3 regions of the Mesorhizobium sp. WSM1293 genome follow, and region 2 is predicted to be linked to each of the others. Evidence: riboswitches for the same ligand, from Rfam matches in the RefSeq annotation. Region 2 holds a riboswitch; each other region holds the start of a gene.
The links. A riboswitch is a leader RNA that binds a small molecule or an ion and turns the genes downstream of it on or off. The one in region 2 is predicted to bind cobalamin.
Positions count from the first base shown of each region.

Region 1: linked by a shared signal. The riboswitch ahead of metE (5-methyltetrahydropteroyltriglutamate--homocysteine S-methyltransferase) and the one ahead of M729_RS0101575 (DUF1636 family protein) in region 2 are both predicted to bind cobalamin.
Region 3: linked by a shared signal. The riboswitch ahead of M729_RS0105465 (aromatic ring-hydroxylating dioxygenase subunit alpha) and the one ahead of M729_RS0101575 (DUF1636 family protein) in region 2 are both predicted to bind cobalamin.

Region 1 is NZ_AZUV01000048.1:187-3,986, forward strand. It holds partial or broken gene M729_RS0130255 (PfkB family carbohydrate kinase) at 1-218, shown strand, start outside; cobalamin riboswitch at 605-804, shown strand; gene metE (5-methyltetrahydropteroyltriglutamate--homocysteine S-methyltransferase) at 920-3,265, shown strand.
Region 2 is NZ_AZUV01000001.1:304,374-313,920, forward strand. It holds gene M729_RS0101555 (NADH-quinone oxidoreductase subunit C) at 1-417, opposite strand, end outside; gene M729_RS0101560 (NADH-quinone oxidoreductase subunit B) at 422-1,003, opposite strand; gene M729_RS0101565 (NADH-quinone oxidoreductase subunit A) at 994-1,359, opposite strand; gene M729_RS0101570 (winged helix-turn-helix domain-containing protein) at 1,691-2,890, shown strand; cobalamin riboswitch at 2,921-3,125, shown strand; gene M729_RS0101575 (DUF1636 family protein) at 3,164-3,592, shown strand; gene cobW (cobalamin biosynthesis protein CobW) at 3,595-4,632, shown strand; gene cobN (cobaltochelatase subunit CobN) at 4,651-8,013, shown strand; gene cobG (precorrin-3B synthase) at 8,010-9,503, shown strand; gene M729_RS0101595 (precorrin-8X methylmutase) at 9,506-9,547, shown strand, end outside.
Region 3 is NZ_AZUV01000004.1:829-10,375, reverse strand. It holds gene M729_RS0105505 (FAD-binding oxidoreductase) at 1-693, shown strand, start outside; gene M729_RS0105500 (nucleotidyltransferase family protein) at 734-2,209, opposite strand; gene M729_RS0105495 (glycosyltransferase family A protein) at 2,206-2,883, opposite strand; gene M729_RS0105490 (glycosyltransferase family A protein) at 2,883-3,635, opposite strand; gene M729_RS0105485 (glycosyltransferase family A protein) at 3,691-4,443, opposite strand; gene M729_RS0105480 (hypothetical protein) at 4,440-5,489, opposite strand; gene M729_RS0105475 (PqqD family protein) at 5,538-5,969, opposite strand; gene M729_RS0105470 (hybrid-cluster NAD(P)-dependent oxidoreductase) at 6,139-7,239, opposite strand; gene M729_RS0105465 (aromatic ring-hydroxylating dioxygenase subunit alpha) at 7,265-8,512, opposite strand; cobalamin riboswitch at 8,627-8,829, opposite strand; gene M729_RS0105460 (DUF680 domain-containing protein) at 9,340-9,537, shown strand.

The DNA of each region.
Region 1 (3,800 bases), on a different contig from region 2:
CGGTGGTGATCAAGGCGACCGCCATCAAGGAACTGGTCGACACGACGGGCGCCGGCGATCTCTATGCCGCCGGCTTCCTGCATGGCTACACGCAAGGCCGCGACCTGCAGACCTGCGGCGACCTTGGCTCACTGGCGGCCGGATTGGTGATCCAGCAGATCGGCCCCAGGCCTCGGCAGAATCTGCGCCGCGAGGCTGAGCAGGCGGGGTTGTTGTAGGGCAGCATCTCGGCCACGCATTGCCCACCTTTCCCTTTTGCAGGCTGTCCAGGCAAGCGCGTGTAAATCGAACGCGTACCAGTCCGAGAAGCATGCCGGTTTTTCTCCAAATTTCTGATTGTTGAGGCTCAGGAACATTGGCGCACTTCGGGCCAGTACTGCCGCCCGATGATGAATGGCCAACACGGGCCCTTTGACGAAGTCGTTTTGAGACGGGATCGTACAAGAGGCAGATTGCCCGAGGGGCGAGCCACAGTCTGCAACATCGGAGCCGCAGAATGCTCAGCTCTACGGCGACATGGGACGTGGAACAAGCCGCAGGCGAACAATTTACATAAACACATAAACATTTCTTTATACGGCATTGACAAGAAATTGGGCTGCTGCGATTGTTCGCATGTCGTGGTTCTCCGCAAGGCGTTGCCGTAGCGGAGCTAAGAGGGAAGCCGGTACATGCCGGCGCTGCCCCCGCAACTGTAAGCGGCGAGCCAAACCCAACAATGTCATTGGGGCGAATGCCCCGGGAAGACGGGGCAGAGGCTGTGACCCGCGAGCCAGGAGACCTGCCTCGGTAAACAACGTCCACAGGCGGGGTGTCTGGTGGCTGCGGCAGCTCGGCGTTGATGCCGGCCTGCTAGCGCCTTCCTTGCCCCCCGCCCCAACCATCGGGGTATGGAATGAATGTCTCCCAGCAAGTTCCCATAGCAACGCTTGGCGTGCCGCGTATCGGTCGCCGGCGAGAACTGAAATTCGCTCTCGAAAGCTACTGGTCCGGAAAATCGTCTGCTGCCAACCTTCTGGCGACGGCGAAGGCACTGCGTGCCGCCAGTTGGAGCGAGCAGCACGACCGCGGCGTGTCGAAAATCCCGTCGAACGATTTCTCACTTTATGACCATGTGCTCGACACCGCGGCAATGGTCGGCGCCGTGCCAGCTCGTTACGGCTGGACGGGCGGCGAGGTCCCGCTCGACATCTACTTCGCGATGGCGCGCGGCACGCAAGGCGATACCGCGGGTTGCGGACAGGCCAGTCACGGGCATGCAGTTCAGGGGCAGCGCGTAACCGCGATGGAAATGACCAAATGGTTCGACACGAACTACCACTACATCGTGCCGGAGCTGGGCGACGATCAGACCTTCGCCCTCTCGTCAACCAAACCAGTCGATCACTTTCTGGAGGCAAAAGAGCTCGGCATCCATACACGCCCGGTCATCCTTGGACCGGTGACCTTCCTCAAGCTGGCGAAGTCTCCCGATCAGGGCTTTAATCCCATAGCGCTGCTACCGCGGCTGCTGCCCGTCTACGAGCAACTCCTGCAGAGGCTGGAACTCTCGGGGGCCGACTGGGTGCAGATTGATGAGCCGGCGCTTGTGCTCGACCTTAACCCGAACGAACGAGCTGCCTTCGAATTCACCTACGGCCAGCTGTCGAATGCCGCGCCCAAGTTGAAAGTTATGTTGGCTACCTATTTCGGGCCGTTGGGAAACAATCTCGAGACCGCGGTTTCGCTGGGCCTGGCGGGCCTGCATCTCGACCTCGTGCGCGCTCCCGAGCAATTGGAGACGATTGGTCGGCTCGCACCGAAGGATCTGGTGCTCTCGCTTGGCTTGATCGATGGCCGCAATGTCTGGCGCGCGAACCTGACCGCCATTCTCGACCGCATCAAGCCGGTCATCGCCGGTTGGCCGCTCGACCGCGTCGAAATTGCGCCTTCCTGCTCGCTGCTTCACGTGCCGATGGACCTGCGGATGGAGACCGCGCTCGATGTAGACGTCCGTTCGTGGCTGGCATTCGCCGCCCAGAAGACTGAAGAGCTGCTCGTGCTGGCCCAAGCCTTGTCCGAAGGCTGGGAGGCCGTAACAGGCGGGCTGAAGGCTTCTGATGAGGCGGCCGCCGCGCGCGCAATGTCGACAAAGGCCCATGATCCGCTCGTCCGCGGGCGCGTCAGCAGCATTGACGGCGCCATGAAGCAACGAAAGAGCGCATTTGCCAAGCGCTCGAGAGTCCAGGCTGACACGCTCGCCCTGCCGTTGTTCCCGACGACGACCATCGGGTCCTTCCCGCAGACGCCCGAGGTGCGCAGGGCACGCTCCGCTCATGCGAAGGGTCGGCTGAGCTATATGGACTATCAGACCTTCCTGAAGAAGGAGACTGAGTGGGCCGTCCGTTGGCAGGAGGAGATCGGGCTCGACGTGCTGGTACATGGCGAGTTCGAACGAAACGACATGGTGCAGCATTTCGGCGAGCAGTTGTCCGGCCTCGCCTTCACCCAGCATGGCTGGGTGCAAAGTTACGGCTCCCGGCTCGTGCGCCCTCCCATCATCTTCGGCGACGTATCGCGGCCCAATCCGATGACGGTTCTCTGGTGGCAATTTGCCCAGTCGCTGACGAAAAAGCCGGTGAAGGGCATGCTCACGGGCCCAGTGACGATTCTTAACTGGTCTTTTGTTCGCGACGACGTACCTCGCGCCGAGGTCTGCCGCCAGATTGCACTCGCCATGCGCGATGAAGTGGCCGACCTCGAAAGAGCTGGCGCAAGAGTGATCCAGATCGATGAGGCTGCGTTTCGCGAAGGCTTGCCCCTGCGGAAGTCCGAGTGGAAGCATTATCTCGGCTGGGCTGTCGAATGCTTCCGGCTCGCCTCGACGGGTGTAGAGGACGCGACTCAAATTCACACCCACATGTGCTATTCGGAGTTCAATGAAATCATCGACTCGATTGCTGAACTGGACGCGGACGTGATTTCAATCGAGACGTCGCGCTCCAAAATGGAACTGCTGGACGCCTTCACCAAGTCGAAATATCCGAACGAAATCGGTCCCGGCGTCTACGACATTCACTCGCCACGTGTCCCCGAGATCGGCGAGATCTTGCATCTTGCCCAACTGGCTCGCGAGCGACTGTCGGACGGCCAACTGTGGGTGAATCCGGACTGCGGCCTCAAAACAAGGAAATGGGAAGAGGTCCGCCCTGCCCTCATCAACATGATCGCTGCAGCCTGCGCGCTGCGGGAGAAAGTGCAGGCGCAGGCCGCTGGGCCACTGTGACCGGCAAACATGTGACCCGCGGGCCTCGCGGATAATTTGAGGCAGAAAGGACGGCATCGAAAAGCCGCGAAGACGTCGGTCGACGCGTGCGAGTCCACCCTTGTCGTCCAGCCGAAGGCCGCTGGACGGCTGAGCGGCGGGGCAGGATTTGGGACGCCGATTCTGGTCCGAGGACGGATGATTTCGGCCACGAAATGGAGGAAGGCGGTTTTGTCCGTGAGCTTCTGCCTCACAGGGCCAGCGGCCGACAGACGCGAGGGATCAACGCTTGCAGATGCCGCCTGAGCACTGGCACTATCGAGATATCGGCGGCGAGGTCGACCCATCAAGAGCGTCGGTGTCGATTTGACTGCGTCGCATGTGGCGGACATCGACAAAATAGCCATACCGCCCAGCCGCAAGCTGCGACCATTCCTCATCGTGCGAATTGAAGCCGGCTGCATCTGGCACGGCGTGTGCTCCGCTCCTGCTGAAGTTCCGCTAGGACAGAGCTTTTCACGCGCGCACGGCTCGCGGTGGTGTGTTGCTTCGACAC
Region 2 (9,547 bases):
GAAGCCATAGTCGGTCAGCAGGCGGCGCAGGTCGGGGTGGCCGGAGAACAAAACGCCGTAGAGATCGTAAGTCTCGCGTTCGAACCAGTCGGCGCCGGGATAGACGCCGGTGATCGACGGCACCATGGTTTCCTCGTCGGCCTGCACCTTGACGCGGACGCGCACATTCTGCTTCGGCGACAACAGGTGATAGACGACGTCGAAACGCTTGGCCCGCGACGGATAGTCGGCGCCGCAGACATCGATGATCGAGATGAACTGGCAGCGCGCATCGTCGCGCAGGAAGATCATCACTTCGACCAGATCGCGCGGCTCGACATGGATAGTGAGTTCGCCATAGGCGATATCAGCCTCGTTCACGCGGCCGATCAGCTTCTCGCCGAGATAGTTCGACAGTTCGCTCAGGGATGCGGTCATGGATTTACCGTTCGATCGTGCCGGTGCGGCGGATCTTCTTCTGCAGCAGAAGAATGCCGTAGAGCAGCGCTTCGGCGCTCGGCGGGCAGCCGGGCACATAGATGTCGACCGGCACGATGCGGTCGCAGCCGCGCACCACCGAATAGGAATAGTGGTAATAGCCGCCGCCATTGGCGCAGGAGCCCATCGAGATGACGTAGCGCGGCTCCGGCATCTGGTCGTAGACCTTGCGCAGCGCCGGCGCCATCTTGTTGGTCAGCGTGCCGGCGACGATCATGATGTCGGACTGGCGCGGAGACGCACGCGGCGCGACGCCGAACCGCTCCGAATCATAGCGCGGCATCGAGGTGTGGATCATCTCGACCGCGCAGCAGGCGAGGCCGAACGTCATGAACATCAGCGACCCGCTGCGCGCCCAGGTGATGAGCGCCTCGGTCGAAGTGACCAGAAAGCCCTTGTCGGCCAACTCGTTGTTGATCTCGAGGAAGAAGGGATCGTCCTCCCCCACCGGCCTGCCGGTGTTGGGATCGATGATGCCCTTGGGCTTCGGCGCGACGAGGGTGCCTGAACTGTCGTTCAATCCCATTCCAGCGCTCCTTTTTTCCATTCATAGGCAAAGCCGATGGTCAGCACCGCCAAAAAAACCATCATCGACCAGAAACCGAGCATGCCGATCTTCGAAAACGACACCGCCCACGGAAACAGGAAGGCTACTTCCAGGTCGAAGATGATGAACAGGATCGACACCAGGTAGAAACGGATGTCGAACTTCATGCGGGCGTCGTCGAACGAGTTGAAACCGCACTCGTAGGCGGAAAGCTTTTCGGGATCGGGATTGCGGTAGGCCACCAGGAAGGGCGCGGCCAGCAGCGCCAGGCCGACAACCAGCGCCACGCCTATGAACAGGACGATGGGCAGGTATGAGCTCAAGAGTGCGTTCATGCTCGGCTTTCCGTTGGCGCCAATCCACGTTGATTACAGCACCGGACCCTAATGCGGAAGCGTGACAGTTTAACCGCTGAACCGTTTTAAGGGCCTATGCTGCAACGCGGCGAGGGTTAGCGCAGCACTTCCAGCGAAGCAAGTCAAACCTTGTTCAAAACATCGACCTGGACGGCATATCGCGGCAAACTGGTCCGATCCGCTCCTGTTTGATTTCCTTCGCTTTTTACTCCACTTTTCTCTCCTGACATGGATGCCGCCAAAACCCTGCTAGCATGGGTTGGAATCAGCCATTCGACCCTCGGTCAAAACACGTCAAAGTGATACCTGTATGAAGGAAAAGATCTCGCTCCCGATGGCCCGGCGCATCGCCCTTGCCGCCCAAGGGTTCCTCGATCCTCGCCCGACCGGCACGCCCGACCGCCGGCATTTTGCCCGCACGCTCTCCCGCACCGGCCTGTTGCAGATCGATTCCGTCAGCGCGGTGGTGCGCGCTCATTATATGCCGCTCTATTCGCGCCTTGGCCCCTACCCGCTCGCTCTGCTCGACAACGCGGCTGTGACGCGCAAGCGCATGGTTTTCGAATATTGGGCGCACGAGGCCTCCTTCCTGCCGGTCGAGACATACCCGCTGATGCGCTGGCGCATGCAGCGCGCCGAGCGGGGCGAGGAAATGTATCTGGGTCTCGCCAAATGGGGCCGCGAGCACGCCGCCTACATCGAAGAGATCTACCGCGAGGTCGCCGAGCGCGGCCCGATCGCCGCTTCCGCGCTGGAGGGCCAGAAAGGTTCGGGCGGCTGGTGGGGCTGGAGCCATGCCAAACACGCTTTCGAATGGCTGTTCTGGGCCGGCCGCATCACCACGGCGCACCGCCGCGGTTTCGAGCGCTTCTATGACCTGCCCGAGCGCGTGCTGCCGCAGGCGATCCTCGATCTGCCGGTGCCGACGCCTGAGGACGCGCACCGCGAATTGCTGCGCATTTCCGCCCGCGCCCACGGCGTGGCGACTTCAAGCGATTTGCGCGATTATTTCCGCCTGTCGCCGGCCGATATGAAAGGCCGGTTGGAGGAACTGGTTGAAACGGGCGAGTTGCTGCCGGTGTGTGTCGAAGGCTGGGACAAGGCGGCCTATCTTCACCGGGACGCCCGCCTGCCGCGCAAAGTCGAGGCCCGCGCCTTGCTGGCACCCTTCGATCCGGTCGTCTTCGAGCGCTCGCGCACCGAGCGGCTGTTCGATTTCCACTACCGCATCGAGATCTACACACCGGCCGACAAGCGGCAGTATGGCTATTATGTCCTGCCGTTCCTGCTCGGCGACCGGATCGTGGCGCGCATCGACCTCAAGGCAGACCGCCCGGCCGGCATACTGCGCGTCCATGCAGCCTATGCGGAGCCCGGTGCGCCGCCTGAAACCGCTGCGGAGCTGTTCGAGGAATTGAAGCAGATGCAAGGTTGGCTCGGGCTCGAACGCATCGAAGTGACGCCTGCCGGGGATTTGGGGCCGGCGCTGGCCGACATAGCCGTGTCGTAAGCTCGCGTTGACACCGCCGCCCGCAAAAGCCTAAATCCGGTTCCAGATGGTCCCTTGCCCGCAACGGCAAGGGCTAAGAGGGAATGCGGTGCGGGGCAAAATCCCAAATCCGCGGCTGTCCCCGCAACTGTAAGCGAAGAGCCAAGGCCGAAAACCACTGGGAATTCCCGGGAAGGCGGCTACCCAAGGCGATGACTCGCGAGCCAGGAGACCTGCCGTCTGCGACTGTAGAATCCGATCGCCCGGCGGGTTTCCGGGCAAGGAGCCCGATCTTTGGACCACGACAGCAGTTTTTCGGCTGGCACAGCGGATATTTCGTCCGGCCATGATGATGCCTTGGCCGGCGTCACCATCATCGTCTGCGGCTCCTGCCGCAATGAGACCGGCTCCGACGCTCATCCCCGCGCCGGCGAGTTGCTGACGGACGACACGCGCCGCGCCGCCGCTGGCGACGATATCCGCATCCGCAGCGTCGAATGCCTTGGCAATTGCAAGCGGCGCCTCAGCGCCGCGATCCTGCGCGACGGTTGCTGGAGCTATGTCTTCGGCGACCTGACCGCGACCAGCGGCGCCGACCTCGTGACAGGCGCAAAGCTCTTCGCCACCTCGAAAGATGGCCTGATCCCGTGGCGTGGCCGCCCCGATAGCCTCAAGCGCGGCCTCGTGGCCCGCATTCCACCCATCGACATGCTGAAGGATTGACCATGACCACTTCCGTATCCCGCGTTCCCTGCACCGTCGTCACTGGCTTCCTCGGCGCCGGCAAGACGACGCTGGTCCGCCATCTCCTGGAAAACGCCGGCGGCAAGCGCATCGCCATCATCGTCAACGAATTCGGCGACATCGGCATCGATGGCGAGATCCTCAAGGGATGCGGTATCGACACCTGCCCCGAGGAAAACATCGTCGAACTGGCCAATGGCTGTATCTGCTGCACCGTCGCCGATGATTTCGTCCCGGCGCTCGACCAAATCCTGTCGCTGACGCCGAAGGTCGACCATATCCTGATCGAAACCTCGGGCCTGGCACTGCCCAAGCCGCTGGTCCAGGCCTTTCAGTGGCCGAGCGTGAAAAGCCGGGTGACCGTCGATGGCGTCATCGCCGTGGTCGACGGACCGGCATTGGCCGAAGGCCGCGTCGCCAACGACATGGAGGCCCTCCAGGCGCAGCGCGCCGGGGACGAGACGCTCGACCACGACGATCCGGTGGAAGAAGTGTTCGAGGACCAGATCGCCTGCGCCGACCTGATCATCCTGTCGAAGAGCGACCTGATGGACGCCGCCGGCACCGCCCGCGCCAATGCCATCATTGGCGAACACTCCGCCCGCGCAGTGAAGATCGTGCCGACGTCGCATGGCAAGGTCGATCCCTCCGTGCTGCTCGGGCTCGGTCTCGCCGTCGAGGACGACATCGAGAACCGCAAATCCCATCATGACGGCGCCTTCGACCACGAGCATGACGACTTCGACACCTTCATTGTCGACATAGCCTCGGTCGCCAATCCCGATGAACTGGCAAAACGCGTCGCCACGGTCGCAGAAGAAGAGAACGTGCTGCGTGTAAAAGGCTTCGTCGAGGTCGGCGGTAAGCCGATGCGGCTGTTGCTGCAGGCCGTCGGGCCGCGCGTCAATCATTACTATGACCGTGCCTGGACCGCTGAGGATGACCGCCGCTCGCGTCTCGTCGTCATCGGCCTGAAAGGGCTGAACCGCCCGGCGATCGAGCGTATACTCGCCGGCTGATTTCGGACACGGGTCGCGATGCACATCCTCACCACGACATCCGCCTCGCTCGACGACCTCGCCGAGCCGGTCGATCTGCGGCAGACGCCGGCGGATATCGTGGCCCTGTCCTTCACCGACAGCGACCTCGCCGGACTGGCGGCGGCGTGGAGGACCGATGCCGACCGCCTGCCCTCGATGCGGCTGGCCGCACTGCGCGACCTGCGCCATCCCATGTCCGTCGACCTCTGGGTCGACAGCGTCGCCCGCCATGCCAAGATCATCCTCGTGCGCATCCTCGGCGGCTACGACTGGTGGCGCTACGGCTGCGACCAGCTTGCCTCGACCGCCCGCGAACGCGGCATAAAACTGGCGCTGCTGCCCGGCGAATGCCGCGACGAGGATCTGCGCCTGATCGAAGCCTCGACGCTGCCGCGCGAGGAGTTGGACGGCCTGCTCGACTATTTCCGCGAGGGTGGCCCGGCGAATATGAGCGCACTGGTGCGCAGGCTGGCGGGCTTGGCGGGACAGGATGCGGAAGTGATCGGCCCGGTGGTGGTGCCGAAAGCTGGTTTTTACGTGCCCGGATGTGGAGTTGTGGAGAAGCCGGACTTATCGAATGCTGGCGCTTACAACGTCAACGCTCCTATCATCCCCATCCTGTTCTATCGCTCGATGCTGCTGGCCGCCGATGTCGCGCCCATCGATGCGCTTGTTGAAGCGCTGCGGCAGCGCGGCATCGACCCAGTCCCGATCTTCGTCTCCAGCCTCAAGGACCCAACCTCCCTCGCCTTCGTGGAAACAGCACTGACGGCGCTGAAGCCCGCCGCCATCATCACCGCGACCGCTTTCGCCTCAGGCGCCGAACCCGGCATCGAAACGCTGTTCGACCGCGCCGGCGTGCCTGTCTTCCAGGTCATCGTCGCCACCACCCGCCGCGACATCTGGCAAAACAACCAGCGTGGCCTGGCACCCGCCGACCTCGCCATGCATGTCGTGCTGCCCGAACTCGACGGCCGCGTCCTCGCCGGCGCCATTTCCTTCAAGGGCGAGACCGAGACCGATCCCGCACTCGGCCACCGCGCCTTCGCCAACCGGCCGGAACCGGATCGCGTGGCGCAGGTCGCTGACCGCGTCGCGGCCTTCATCAAGTTGCAGGAGACACCCCGCGCCGGGCGCAAGCTGGCCATCCTGATCCCGGATTACCCTAGCGCTCCTGGCCGCACCGGCTATGCCGTGGGCCTCGACGTGCCGTCCAGCGTGCTCGCCATGCTGCATGACCTGAAGGAGCAGGGCTATGTGGTTGAGGGGATTCCGCAGACGCCACGTGGGTTGCTGGATTTGCTGGAAGCCAGCGATACTGGATTGGCCTTAGATAACTACATTGCCTTCTCGACGGAGTTGCCGACTGCGGCAATTACTGCGGTCGAAGCCGCTTGGGGCAAAGCGGAAGACGAAACAGGTTTGCGCGGAAGCTTCCCCTTCCGCGCCGCCACCTTCGGCAACGTCACCATCGCCCTCGCCCCCGACCGCGGCCGCTCCGTCGACCGCCGCGCCGACTACCACGACCCGACGCTGCCCCCGCGCCATGCGCTGATCGCCTTCGGCCTCTGGCTGCGCAAGTCGCTCGGCGTCCACGCGCTGGTCCATGTCGGCGCCCATGGCACGCTTGAATGGCTGCCGGGCAAAACCGTTGCTCTGTCGGAAAACTGCTTTCCGGAGATCGTCACCGGTCCCCTGCCCGTCATCTATCCCTTCATCGTCTCCAACCCGGGCGAAGCGGCGCAGGCCAAGCGGCGCATTGCCGCCGTCACCCTTGGCCATTTGCCGCCACCGCTGACCGGCGCCGGGCTGGACGAAAACCAGCACAAGCTCGAGCGGCTGGTCGACGAATATGCGCAGGCCGACGGGCTCGACCGTCGCCGCCGTGACCGACTGGCGAAACTGATCGTCGACACCGCGCAAAAAACCGGTCTCGCCTCCGAAGCCGGCGTTGCCAGAACCGACGCGCCCGACGAGGCCTTGCGCCGCATCGATGCCTGGCTCTGCGACCTCAAGGATTTCGCCATCAAGGACGGGCTGCATATCTACGGCCGCGCTCCGGAGGATGAGCCGGACGCCATGCGGCGACAAAGCGCTGAAGCCGAGAAGGCGGCGCTGCTTGCCGCGCTCGATGGCGGCCACGTCAAGGCCGGTCCGGCCGGCGCGCCTGCGCGCGGCCGCTCGGACGTCTTGCCCACCGGCCGCAATCTGTTCACCTCGGACCCGCGCACCATGCCGACGCCGACCGCCTATGATCTGGGCAAGGCCGCGGCGGAGGAAGTCGTGCGCGGCTACATGCAGTCGCATGGCGACTGGCCACGCTCGCTGGTCATCGATCTCTGGGGCTCGGCATCGCTGCGCACCGGCGGCGAGGAGATCGCTCAAGGCCTGGCGCTGATGGGCTGCCGGCCGCAATGGGATTTGGCCACCGGCCGCATCACCGGCATCGAAGTGCTGCCGCCGGCCACGCTCGGAAGGCCACGCGTCGATGTCACATGGCGCATATCAGGCCTGTTCCGCGACATGTTCCCGACCCAGATCGCGCTGATCGATGCCGCAGCCAACGCGGTTGCCGCGCGCGACGAGGACGATTCGGAAAACCCGCTCGCGGCCAAAACCCGCGCCGACGGCAAGATCAGCCCGCGCATCTTCGGCACCTCGCCGGGCACCTATGGCACCGGCGTCGAGGATCTCATGTCCTCCGGCGACTGGAGCGCGCGCGACGAAATCGGCCGCGCCTATCTCGACGCTACATCGCACGCCTATGGCGGCGCCGGGGGCGAAGGCATCTCCGCGCCCGGCGCCTTCGAGGGCCGCATCGCCGAAGCCGATCTTCTCGTCCACACCGGCGACGACCCCGGCCGCGACATCCTCGAGGGCTCCGCCGATGTCGCCTTCATCGGCGGCTTTTCCGCAGCAGTTGCGGCGCTCGGCAGGAATGCCGACGTCATCGTGCTCGACACCACGGACCCGCAAAAGCCGAAGCCACGCTCGATCAGTGAGGCCGTAGCGCGTGTCGTGCGTGCTCGCGCCGTTAATGCCCGTTTCATCGCTGGCCAGATGCGGCACGGCCCGCGCGGTGCCTCCGAATTCGCCGAAACCGTCGACCGGCTGGTCGGCTTCGCCGAAACCACGCACGCCATTTCGGGAACGCTGATCGAGGCGGTTCATGATGCCTATCTAGGCGATCCCATGGTCCGCGCCTTCATCCTGCGCGAAAACCCATCCGCCGCAAAAATCATCGCCGAGCGCTTCCTGTCGGCGCGCCGGCGCGGCCTGTGGCATCCCCTGCGCAATTCCATCGACGACGATCTCGCAGCCCTGATCGCCGAGGCAGAAGCGCTTGGGGTGGCGGCATGAACGCCTTCTCGCGCCGCGGCGCCTGTCCGGCTTTGTCGGCGCCGATGCAAACCGGCGACGGCCTGCTGGTGCGGCTCAACCCGGTCGCTGGGGGGATGTCGCCAGAGTCGTTGATCGGACTAGCCGAATCCGCTTTGCGGCACGGCAATGGCATCATGGAAGTCACCGCGCGCGGCAGCCTGCAGATACGCGGCCTGACGGCGCAAAGTGCTGCGCTGCTGGCGGCGGAGGTCGATGCGCTTGATATCGCGGTTCGCACCGGCGTGCCGGTCGAGACCGGGCCGCTGGCCGGCATTGATCCGCAAGAGATTGCCGATCCCCGGCCGCTGGCTGAACGTATCAGGGCTGCGATCGAAGAAGCTGGGCTCGTACAACGCCTAGGGCCGAAGGTGTCGGTCGTTGTGGACGGCTGCGGGCAACTCACCATGGATGCGGTCACGGCCGACGTGCGGCTTGCTGCGACGCGCACCGATGCGGGAGTTCGGTGGCGGGTGTCTGTCGCGGGTGACGGGCAGAATGCGAGGCCGCTGGCGTTTGCCGATCAAGGTGCGGCGCGCGATATTGCCGTTGCAGCTCTAAGGATGGTTGCAGAGAAAGGCCGCGAGGCTCACGCAAGGGATTTATCGGAGAGGCAATTAGTGTCTCTGGCGGGTTGGCTATGCTTGACGAGTTTGCGCGAGGCGCCCCCCTCTGTCCTGCCGGACATCTCCCCCTCAGGGGGGGAGATTGGCAGCTTCGACGCCGGCTTTTCCTTAACAACACCGGAGATTGGCGAAACCATCGGTGACGGCGCAATCTCCCCCCTAGAGGGGGAGATGTCCGGCAGGACAGAGGGGGGCGCCTCGCGCAAACCTATCGGCCTTTTCCCCTTAGCCGGCCACGCCACCGCCCTCGGCATCGCCCTGCCCTACGGCAGCATGCCGGCGGACAACATCATCGCCCTCGCCCAACACGCCCTCACCCTCGGCACGTCAGAAATCCGCCTCGCCCCCGGTCGCGCCCTGCTCTTCCTCGGTCAACCAATCGCCGCCAACCACCCCCTCCAGCACACCGCCGCCACCCTCGGCTTCGTCATCGCCCCCACCGACCCGCGCACGCGCATTGCCGCTTGCCCGGGCATGCCGGCCTGCGCCTCCGGCCGCATCGCCACACGCGACATCGCCGAGACGATAGCCGCTGAAACAGCCGACATCCTCGACTTCACCCTTCACATTTCCGGCTGTGCCAAAGGCTGCGCCCACCCCGGTCCGGCAGCGCTGACGATCGTCGGCGGCGAAAATGGAGCCGGACTTGTCGTGAACGCGACGGCAAAGGCCCTTCCTGCCGGCTACAGGCCGGGCTATGACGCCGCGCGCGGCATCGGCCGCGTCGCGGCGATGATCCGCAGCACACGATATCAAGGTGAAACCGCCGCCGCTTGCCTGACAAGGCTCGGGCCGGCCGGTATCGCCGAGGCCTACCGACAGGCCCAAACTGAAAAACGGAAATGAGCATGGCCGCCTACGACTACATCCATGACGGCACGGCGATCTAC
Region 3 (9,547 bases), on a different contig from region 2:
ATAGAAAAGCGCACGCCGCGTGTCACCAGCTTCTTTTTTCAGCCGTCTCGGCCCTTCGCCTATCGCGCCGGGCAGCATGTCGACGTCAGGCTTACGGCGCCGGATGGCTATCAGGCGCGCCGCTCCTATTCCATCGCCTCCGCGCCCGAAACGAATGGCGCAATCGAACTGGCGATCGAAAAACTCGACGATGGCGAGGTTTCGCCCTTCTTCCACGAAGTCGCGGCAATTGGCGACGAAATCGAACTGCGCGGGCCGCTTGGCGGGCATTTCGTCTGGCCGAAGGATGAGAGTGGGCCGCTTGTGATGGTCGGCGGCGGTTCGGGCGTCGTGCCCTTGATGTCGATGATCCGCCACCGCGCCGTACGGAATTCAGCGGTGCCCGTCGTCCTGGTCTTTTCGGTCCGGGTCTGGGACGAAGTGATCTTTCGTGACGAGCTGATCGCCCTCGACGAGCGTCAGGACGGCTTCGAGCTGGTGCTGACACTGACCCGCGAAGCCGCACGCCGCCCGGCCGACTATGCGCGGCGGGTGGACGTCGCGATGATGGCGCAAGCCATGGCGCGGCTGCCCGAGCCGCCCGGTCTCGCCTTCGTCTGCGGCTCCAATGCCTTCGTTTCCGCGGCAGCCCAGGCGCTGATCGATGCCGGCGTTGCAGCCGAAATTATCCGCACCGAACGCTACGGAGTTTGAGCGGACGCCGCCTTGCGAGAAAGGTTCGTCGGATTCGCCTTCAGCCGATCGGCAAGAAACCCGCCGACAGCAACTGGAAAGGCAAGGCGCCATAGGCGGCCACCGTGGCCGCGTCGTTCCACTCGCGAAACTGTCGCGATGGTCGCGCCTCGAGCGTCAAGGCAACTCGCGCGCCGTCGAGCGTCACCTTGCCGCGAAAATGCAGCACGCGTTCCCTGCCGGATCGGCTGATAGCCACGGCACGCAGGCGAGCGATATGCTCGCCACCGTCATTGATCTCCATTTCGATGCGGCGCCGGACCGGCGGAACGCCGATCCTGACGGTGATGTCGAGCATCATGTCGCCGGTCGTTTGCGGACAGGCGATGGCCTGCGAAAACACCAGAGGCGCCGATGCGGCTTGCGGCTTGCCCGCGGCCGGTCTCCCGCGCCAGGGTTTGGCGGGCGGCTCCTGCTGCAACCGGCCCTTCTTCCGCTTCAGGCGCAACTGCTTGGCAAGGCCGCGCGACAGCCAGACCAGGCCGCCGAAATCCGTGCGCGGCTTGGCTTGCAGAACCGACGACCAACGCGACAGGCCAGCCCGGTCGGCCATCTCGAAGATTCTGGCCATTGTCCGTTCCGGCACCGGAATGCCGATCTCGAACGCCAGATAGGATAACGCCACCGCCGCTGGAACCGCCAGGCCGCGTCTTCCGACGATGTCGAGGAACATCCCCCAATCGACGTCTTCGGCATGGATGGCGACCGCGCAGTCGACAAGCCAGTCGCTGTGGGTGTGGGCGTCGAGGCCGCCATGGGCGATGGCCAGTGCCATGCGATCGGCCGGCGATGGCACGAAGACCGCGACGCCGCTGAATTGTGCCGGGACCGCCCGTTGCCAGATCGCCAGGTCGTCTTCCGCGCTCGTCTGCGACCCATCATAGCCGAGCTGGTGCAGGTCGATGTCGCCGAAACGGCCCTTGAAGAAGTTCATCGACCGCAGCGACGCCAACCGGGTTCGCAGATATTGCGCGCTGACGCCCGAGGCGATCTGCCAGTCGCGGTCGCGCAAGATGTCGAAGACGGCAGCCATGTCGCGCGGGCGCACCAGTATGTCGATGTCATGCGCCACCCGACCACGCTGCGCCGACGCGTTCAAGGCAATGCGGCTGGCGCCCTTGATCAGCATGATGTCGGCGCCGCCGTCGGCCATCGCCTTCAGCGCCGGCTCGGCCTCGCGCATCGCCATACGCGACTTCGTCCACAGCATCTTCTGCAGGCCGACGAGGCGCGGGTGCGCGGTATGCCCGGCCAGTTTTCTGCCGAACCTGTCGGAGATGGCGGCGAGCAGACGATGTTCTCGAAACGAGACGAGGTCGATGTCGTTCTCGTCGAGCCAGCGCGCGGCGCAGGCAGCGGCTGCGTCCTCATCGGAGAGCAGCGCCGCCTTCAGCAACAGGTCCAACTGGCCGGTGGGCCACGACCAGCCATAGTCCGGGAAGCGGCGGCTGATGCGGCGAACAGGCCTGGCGTTCAACTGGAGCCCGCCTTGTTCTGGGCCCGCCGCTGCATGGCGAGCCTTGCGACCTGGATATAGCCCCGGTCGCGTGCCGGATCGCGGCCGTAGGAAAGGCTGCCCGGACGGATGCGGCGCAATGCAAGCACGTCGTCGAGCATGGCAAGTACAAAGCCTGCCTCACGAACCCGGGCGATCCAGTCGATCATCTCGCCGCGACCGCCTGGTGGGTCGATGATGGGACCGACGCTCTGCACCACCTCCTGGCGGATCATCATCGTCGTGCGCGACCAGCCCGCTCCACTGGCCGCATCGGGCAAATCGGGGCTGTCGCCGCGAAACGTCCGCCAATGCGTAAAGACGCCCGCTGTCCCGGGATGACGGTCGAGATAGGCCAGCTGCTTTTCGATCTTGTCCGCCAACCACAAATCGTCGGCATCGAGCGTCGCGATGAGCGGCGTCGAGAGTGCCGCAATGCCACGGGTCGTTGCGCTGCCGGGTCCGGTATTGTCCTGTCGCAGCACCGTCACCGGCAAGTTCATCGCATCGATCACCGCGGCCGTATCATCGGTCGAACCGTCGTCGACCACAACGATGGCCTCCGCCTTTGCCGTCTGGGCCAGAACGGAGTTCAGGGCCGCGCCTATGGTGGCGGCCGCGTTGAAAGCCGGAATGACGACGCCATAGCCTGCCATCAAAGGAACCGCCACTGCGCGAGATCCTTGAAGTCGAAGATCCCCTCCACCCGGCGCAAGCTGGGATCGGCCTTGCGACGCTTCATCGACTTGTGAATGGCGCGCATGAACTCGCGAAAGGGCACATCGGCTTCCTTGGTCATGTTGCCGGGATGACGCCTGTAATAGAGAGCCACCGTATCGGGCATAACGTATTTTGCCTGGCTCTCAAAGATACGCAACAGATAGTCGGTGTCCTCGGCCTGTTTGAAATCCTCGTCGAAACCACCGGTGCGCTCGATGAGGTCTCGCGCGAAGATCCCGGCGGACAGGTGGATCCCCCGCACGGTGATGGAGTGGCTGTCGGCGGCCGGTTCCAGTGTCTCGCCATTTATCTTGTCGACCAGCGTCATGCGCGAATAGGTCAGCTCGAGGCCAGGATCCTCTTCGAAGCAGGCGAGATCCGCCTTGAAGCGGCCTATCGGGGAGATGTCGTCCGAATCGAGAAACGACACCAGACGCGTCTGCGGCAGCAACTGCTTCAGCCCGGCATTGCGCGCCTTGGTGACCCCGCCATTGATCTGCTGGAAAAGACGAATGCATGGGGCCTCGTCGATCAACGACCGTACGACGGCTGCCGAGCCATCGGTCGACCCGTCGTCGATGACGATGATGTCGAGATCGATGTCTTCGCGCTGCCTGAGCAACGAGCGCAGCGCCAGGCCAACGAATTGTTCGCGATTGTAGACCGGCATGATGACGCTCAGCCTCATCGGCGTCTCCAGCAGCGTTGCGGGCTTGGCTGATCCGAGCCGATTGTCTCGAGCATCATGGCATCCGCCAATCGGCGGGACTCTTCAATTCGAAGATGCCCTGGACCTCTCGCCGTGACGGATCGGCCTTGCGCCGCCGCATAGACTTGTGGATTGCACGCAAGTGGTTGCGGACCCTGCCGCTATGTTCCTTGGTGACATTTCCGGCGTGGCGTCGGTAGTAGATCGCGACGGTGTTCGGCAATTCGTAGCGCGGACCGGTTTCGAAGACTCGCAACAGATAATCCGTGTCCTCGGACTGCTCAAAGTCCTCGTCGAAATGGCCGATGCGATCGACAAGCGTTCGACTGAAGAGAGCGGTGCTCAGCGAAATTCCGCGAAGCGTCATGGTACAGCAGTCCGCCTCCGGCTCGAGCTTCTCGTCGTCGATCCGGTCGACCAGCGTCATCAGCGAATAGGTTAGCTCAAGCCCGGAGGTAGCCTCGAAGCGGGCGAGATCGGCCTTGAACCGTCCGGCCAGCGAGATGTCGTCAGAATCCAGGAATGACACGAACTCCGCATCCGGCGGCAGTTGCCGCAGCCCGGCGTTGCGCGCCCTGGCCACGCCCATGTTCGATTGCTGGAAGAGTCGGATGCAGGGGTTTTCGCGCATCATCGAGCGTACGGCCTCAGCAGAGCCGTCGGTCGAACCGTCGTCGATGACGATGATGTCGAGATCGGCGGCGTCCCGCTGCCGCACCAGCGAGCGCAATGCCGAAACGACATAGCGCTCACGGTTGTAGACGGGCATTATCACGCTCAGTTTCACGAAGCGCCCCGCACAAGAAAGTCCGCAATCGTGCCGGCTATCTCCTGTCGCTGCGTCCCCAGCGACAGACGATAGCACGGCAGCAGGCGGGTCAGGTCGCTGAAGAAGCGAAAGCCGCTCTCCCGCTCGCCCGGCATCTGCGCTATGCCGGACGGCGCCAAGGCAATCATGGCATCCCTGCGCGACACCGGCACGATCGAACTTGCCTCGCCTCCGCCGATATGTGGCACCAGCAGCGCAACGATGTCCAGAGTTTCGGGCACCGGCCGTGGCGCAATGTCGTCAATGTGAAAAGCATGCTTGCCTTGCCAGTTGAGCGGACCGTGCGCCTTCAGCCGGTGCTTCAGCCCAAGTCGCGCGAATCCCTGGGGATCCTGCTTGAGTGTTGAAAACAACGGGCGGGCAGTCACGCCGTTGGAGAGGTCGACCAGCACATAATCGTCGCCGACGCTGTCCAGCCCGTGGAGGAGGCCGGCGGCGACGGTCCCGGATTTCCCGGCGCCGCCCGCGCCGGCCAGCAGTACGCCCCTGCCTTTGGTGCCGAGCGTCCCCGCATGGGCCAGCCGCATGCCACGTGCCGCATATTCCCAATGGAGGAAGGGGCGCAGCGGCGCTCCCGGCTCCCACGGTGGAAAGGCATCGGCCGAGGCCATCAATTGCACGCCAACGCGACGTTGCGGATCATAGAACTGCCAGAAATCCAGGTCATGGAAATGGTTGCCGCGCAATCCGGCTTCCGCCAGCCTGGTGGCGAAGCCATGCTGCGTGAAGGGTCCTTGGCCCCATCTGGCCGGTGCCGCGATGCCGTCAATGCCGGGATGTGCGACGAAGATGCGGCAGATGTCGGCAGGCGCTCGGTTGTCCGGAGCCGTGACAAAGCCATGAGCGAAGGCATCCGCCAACGCGCCGGCACTCACATGAGCGGTCAACTCCAGATGCGGCAAGCCCACCTTGCAGGTCAGTGGATAATGCGCGGCGCTGCTCTGCGCTTGCGCCAGAACATGACGTGCGTAGTCAGTCAGGTTTTCGAGAGTGACGTTCGGCATGGTCTGCCTGTTCCGGAGCTGTCCGGCAACGAGAGCCTGGCGGGCGCCTCAGTTGGCCTGCTTCACTGCGGGCCAGCCGAGGGGCTCCTCGACCTCGTGGATGGGATCGACGACAATGAGGTCGGCAAGGTCGTCATGGATGTCGACCTTGAGGGGCTCGCCGGCAGCGGCGAGCTGAGCCAGCAATTCGCTGGGAACCGGTCTTGCCACGCCATCGGTTGCGGCCGCCAGCAAACCGAATTCGAGCAATTGTGAAACAAAGCCGTCAATCGCGGCGGCATCGAGGGCGCCAATTCCGGTCGCGGCGCCGACCAGTTCGGAGGCAGGCACGCCGGACGACAGTGCATCCCAAAGCCTGCTGCCTGAATCAGAGAAGCCGAAATATTTACCGGTGGTCAGGTCGAGAACGACGGCTTCGCCATCGAAGGATTCAAAGACGATATCCTTGCTGGCAATGGCATATACGCCGGATTGTCGCATGTTTGCTCCCCGCCGAAGCAGGCCGCGGAGATGATCTTCGGGCCCTACGGTCAACCCCACCGTTGCAGGCGTCTAACCATTTGCAGGGTTTTTGGCAAGATGGCGTAGGCCCGGGCGAGCGCAGCTGCAGGCCGCGCGGGCATGGACAGTCTCTGACCGTGCCTGCCGGTCACGCCTCGATTTCAAGCGCCGAAAGCGGCTTCGAGCAACAGGCGAGGATAAAGCCGTCCTCGATTTCGTGATCGAGGATGCCGCCATTGTGGCTCATCTCCACGTCGCCCGCGACCTTCCTCACCTTGCAGGTGCCGCACAGGCCGAACTCGCAGGCGGCGGGAATCCGCACCCCCGAGGCGCGTGCCGTCTGCAGCACGGTCTGGCCGGCGACGCATTCGGCATCGACATCGGAATGCGAGAACCGGATCGGTGTCACGGCCTCCACGGTGGCAGCGGCGCCGTCTTCCGCCGGCGGCGAGAACGGCGCCGGGATCTCCTCCACGGCAGGCGCGGCAAAGCTTTCCTGATGGTATTTCGCCATGTCGAAGCCGGCGGCGTCCAGCATGCCGCGCACGGCGCGCATGAAAGGATCGGGGCCGCAGCAGAAAATCTCGCGCTCACGGAAATCGGGCGCCAGCAATGGCAGCCGGATCGCGTCGATGCGGCCCATATGGCCGAACCAGCCCTCGCGGCTCGACCGCTCCTCGATCATGAAGCCGAGCGACAGCCCAGGCATGCGGCTGCCGAGCAGTTCGAGCTCCTTGCGGAAAATGATCTCTTCCGGGCGGCGCGCGCAGTTGACGAAGCCGACATCGGTCCATGGCGCGCAGTCGTTCAGCCAGCGCAGCATCGACATCATCGGCGTCACGCCGGAACCGGCCGAAATGAACAGGTATTTGGCGGCCGGGTGGCTGTGCAGCGAGAAGTCGCCGGTCGGCCCATAGGCCTTGACGTGCGAACCGGGCGTCAGATGGTCGAACATCCAGCGCGTACCGGTGCTGCCCGCCTGCGCCTTGACCGTCACCGCGATCGAGAACGGCCGCGACGGCGAGGACGACAGCGTGTAGGTGCGCATCAGCGGCCCGTCCGATGTCGGCAGTTCCAGAGTCACGAACTGCCCCGGTTTGTAGCGGAACCAGGTCTGGTTGTCGGAGCGGAAGGTGAAGGTCTTCACGTCAGGCGCTTCGTCGCTGACGCCGATCACTTCCAGCACCTGCAGCCTGTCGTTCCAGGGCGTCATCTGGTCGAGATGGCGATAGAGGCCAAGGTCCGTCATCGCATTCATCCTCTTGTCCCCTGGGCTAGGCGACGCTGCGCAGGGCCGGCCGGCCGCCTTCGGCAAGGCGCGGCCCGATGAACGACGCGTACCACTCGACGAACTGGATCACGCCGCCCTCATGCAGCTCCGAATAGGGGCCTGGTTCATAGGCCGGCGACAGGATGCCGAAGGCGTTTTCCTCGACGATGCGGCGGTCCTGGTCGTTGGTCTCGGTCCAGACATGGGTGAGCTCAGCGAGGTCGTAGTCGACGCCTTCGACCGCATCCTTGTGGACGAGCCATTTCGTGGTCACCGCGGTTTCCGTGGCACTGATCGGCAGCACGCGGAAGGTAACGGCGTGGTCGCCGAGGATATGGTTCCAGGTCGTCGGATAGTGATAGAGCAGCAAGGAGCCGATGCGGTCGGTTGAAACGCTGTCGGACAGGTTCTTCTGGACCGCCCGTTTTCCCGTCATGGTGTAGCTGACGGCATCGCGCAGCAGCGGCGCGCGGGTGGCGCGGTACTGCCCTGCCGGATCGATGCGGAATTTGCTCGGCAAGCCTGATGCCTCGCATCTGGCCCAGTGTGCGACCATTTCAGGGTCGCTGTCGGCGCCATGGACGCCGGTTACGGTTGGAGCCTCGGGGAAGGTCTTGCACAACTCGGGATGATTGGCGGCGCAGTGGTAGCACTCGCGGTTGTTTTCCCAGACCAGCTTCCAGTTGCCCTTCTCGACGATCGTGCTCTCGAAGGCGATCTTTGCTTCACGCAGCCGGTGCGGCAAAAGATAGGGTTCGATCATCGCCCGCATCGGCGCGAAATCTGCCGGTTCCTTGGCCAGGCAGATGAAGATGTAGCCGCCGACGCTCTCGCAGGCGACCGGCTTCAGGCCGAAATCACTCTTGTCGAAACCGTCGGCCATCTGGCGGGCAAACAGCAGGCGGCCGTCCAGCTCGTAGGTCCACTGATGATACGGGCAGACGAGCTTTGCCGCGGTACCCTTCTCCGTGTTGCACACGCGGCTGCCGCGATGGCGGCAGGAATTGTGGAAGGCGTTGATCTTGCCGTGCTGGTCGCGGACAAGGACGACCGGATAGTCGCCGACCTGCACGGTGATGTAGCTGCCCGGCTTAGGCAGTTCGCAATCATGGCCGATGAACAGCCAGTCGCGATACCAGATCAGCTCCATGTCGAGCTTGAAGTAGTCTGGATCGGTGTAGAAGGGCTGCTCCAGCGAAAAGCCTTGCCGGCGCCCCTTCAGGAGCCTCAGCATGTCGTTGCGGATATCCATGTCCTGTCCTCGTTTCTAAGGACTGAACTGGTGGTGATGGAGGAAGGATTGAAACACAGGCCGGCTGTGTGCCGGACATGCGCTATCCACCTCTTGACCGCCCACCGCGATCAGTCGAGTCTAAAAATCTCGGGCTGGTTTCCGGGCTCTGGAGTTGTCCTTGCGGACCATCGCGACACCTTCCCAGGCGGTTGCCCAGTGGTCTCCCGTTGCGACTTGAACTCCACCACCGTTGCGGGGGCAGCGCCGGATTCTGACCGGCTTCCCAATTCTCCGCCTCGTCGTCACGAAGCGGCACCTGAGATGGTATGATCTAACCACGATCGCGGGCGCGCCGTCGGCATGAAAACGACATCGTATCCATGCGGCGCGACACGGCATGCGAAACGCTACTGCAGCTCGTCGCGGGCCGAGATCCCACCTCCCGGGCGGCCATTTGCCGGCTGCGATCTTCCCGAATCCGACCCTTCGCGGGGGTCAAAAAAGGTTAACGGTTTCGAAAAGTGACTATTAGCTTGCCCTAAAATCGAACCGAACGGTTCGTTTCTGTTGACGGTGCGTGCAGGACGGTGTGAACGCTGGGCCTCTGAAACAGTCAGTGATCAATCAAGTGTCTACACCTAACACACTGATATGAAGAAGAAAAATGCATCCCTAGATTCCGTTGGCACAATTTCAAGGTGTGGATTCATGGTCCACACGGAACAACTTCGTGATTGGAAAAGACGACCTTGCCCTCCCACATCGGGGCTGTCCGAACGACGCGATTTCATTTCCAAGACACGCCGCTAGACGGACGGAAAAAAGACGATACTGGAGTACCAAAAATGAAAAAGATCATTCTCACTGCCGCAGCCCTTCTGGCCATTTCCGGCAGCGCCTTCGCTGGTAGCGACCACTACGGTTCCAACGCCGCGGCAGCCACTGCTGTCGACAGCTCGTACACCGCTTCGACCAAGAAGTCGGAACCGGCTGCTCAGGCGCCTGCCCAGGGTGCTGACCGCAACCTCTTCGGCAACAACTAACAGCCGATTC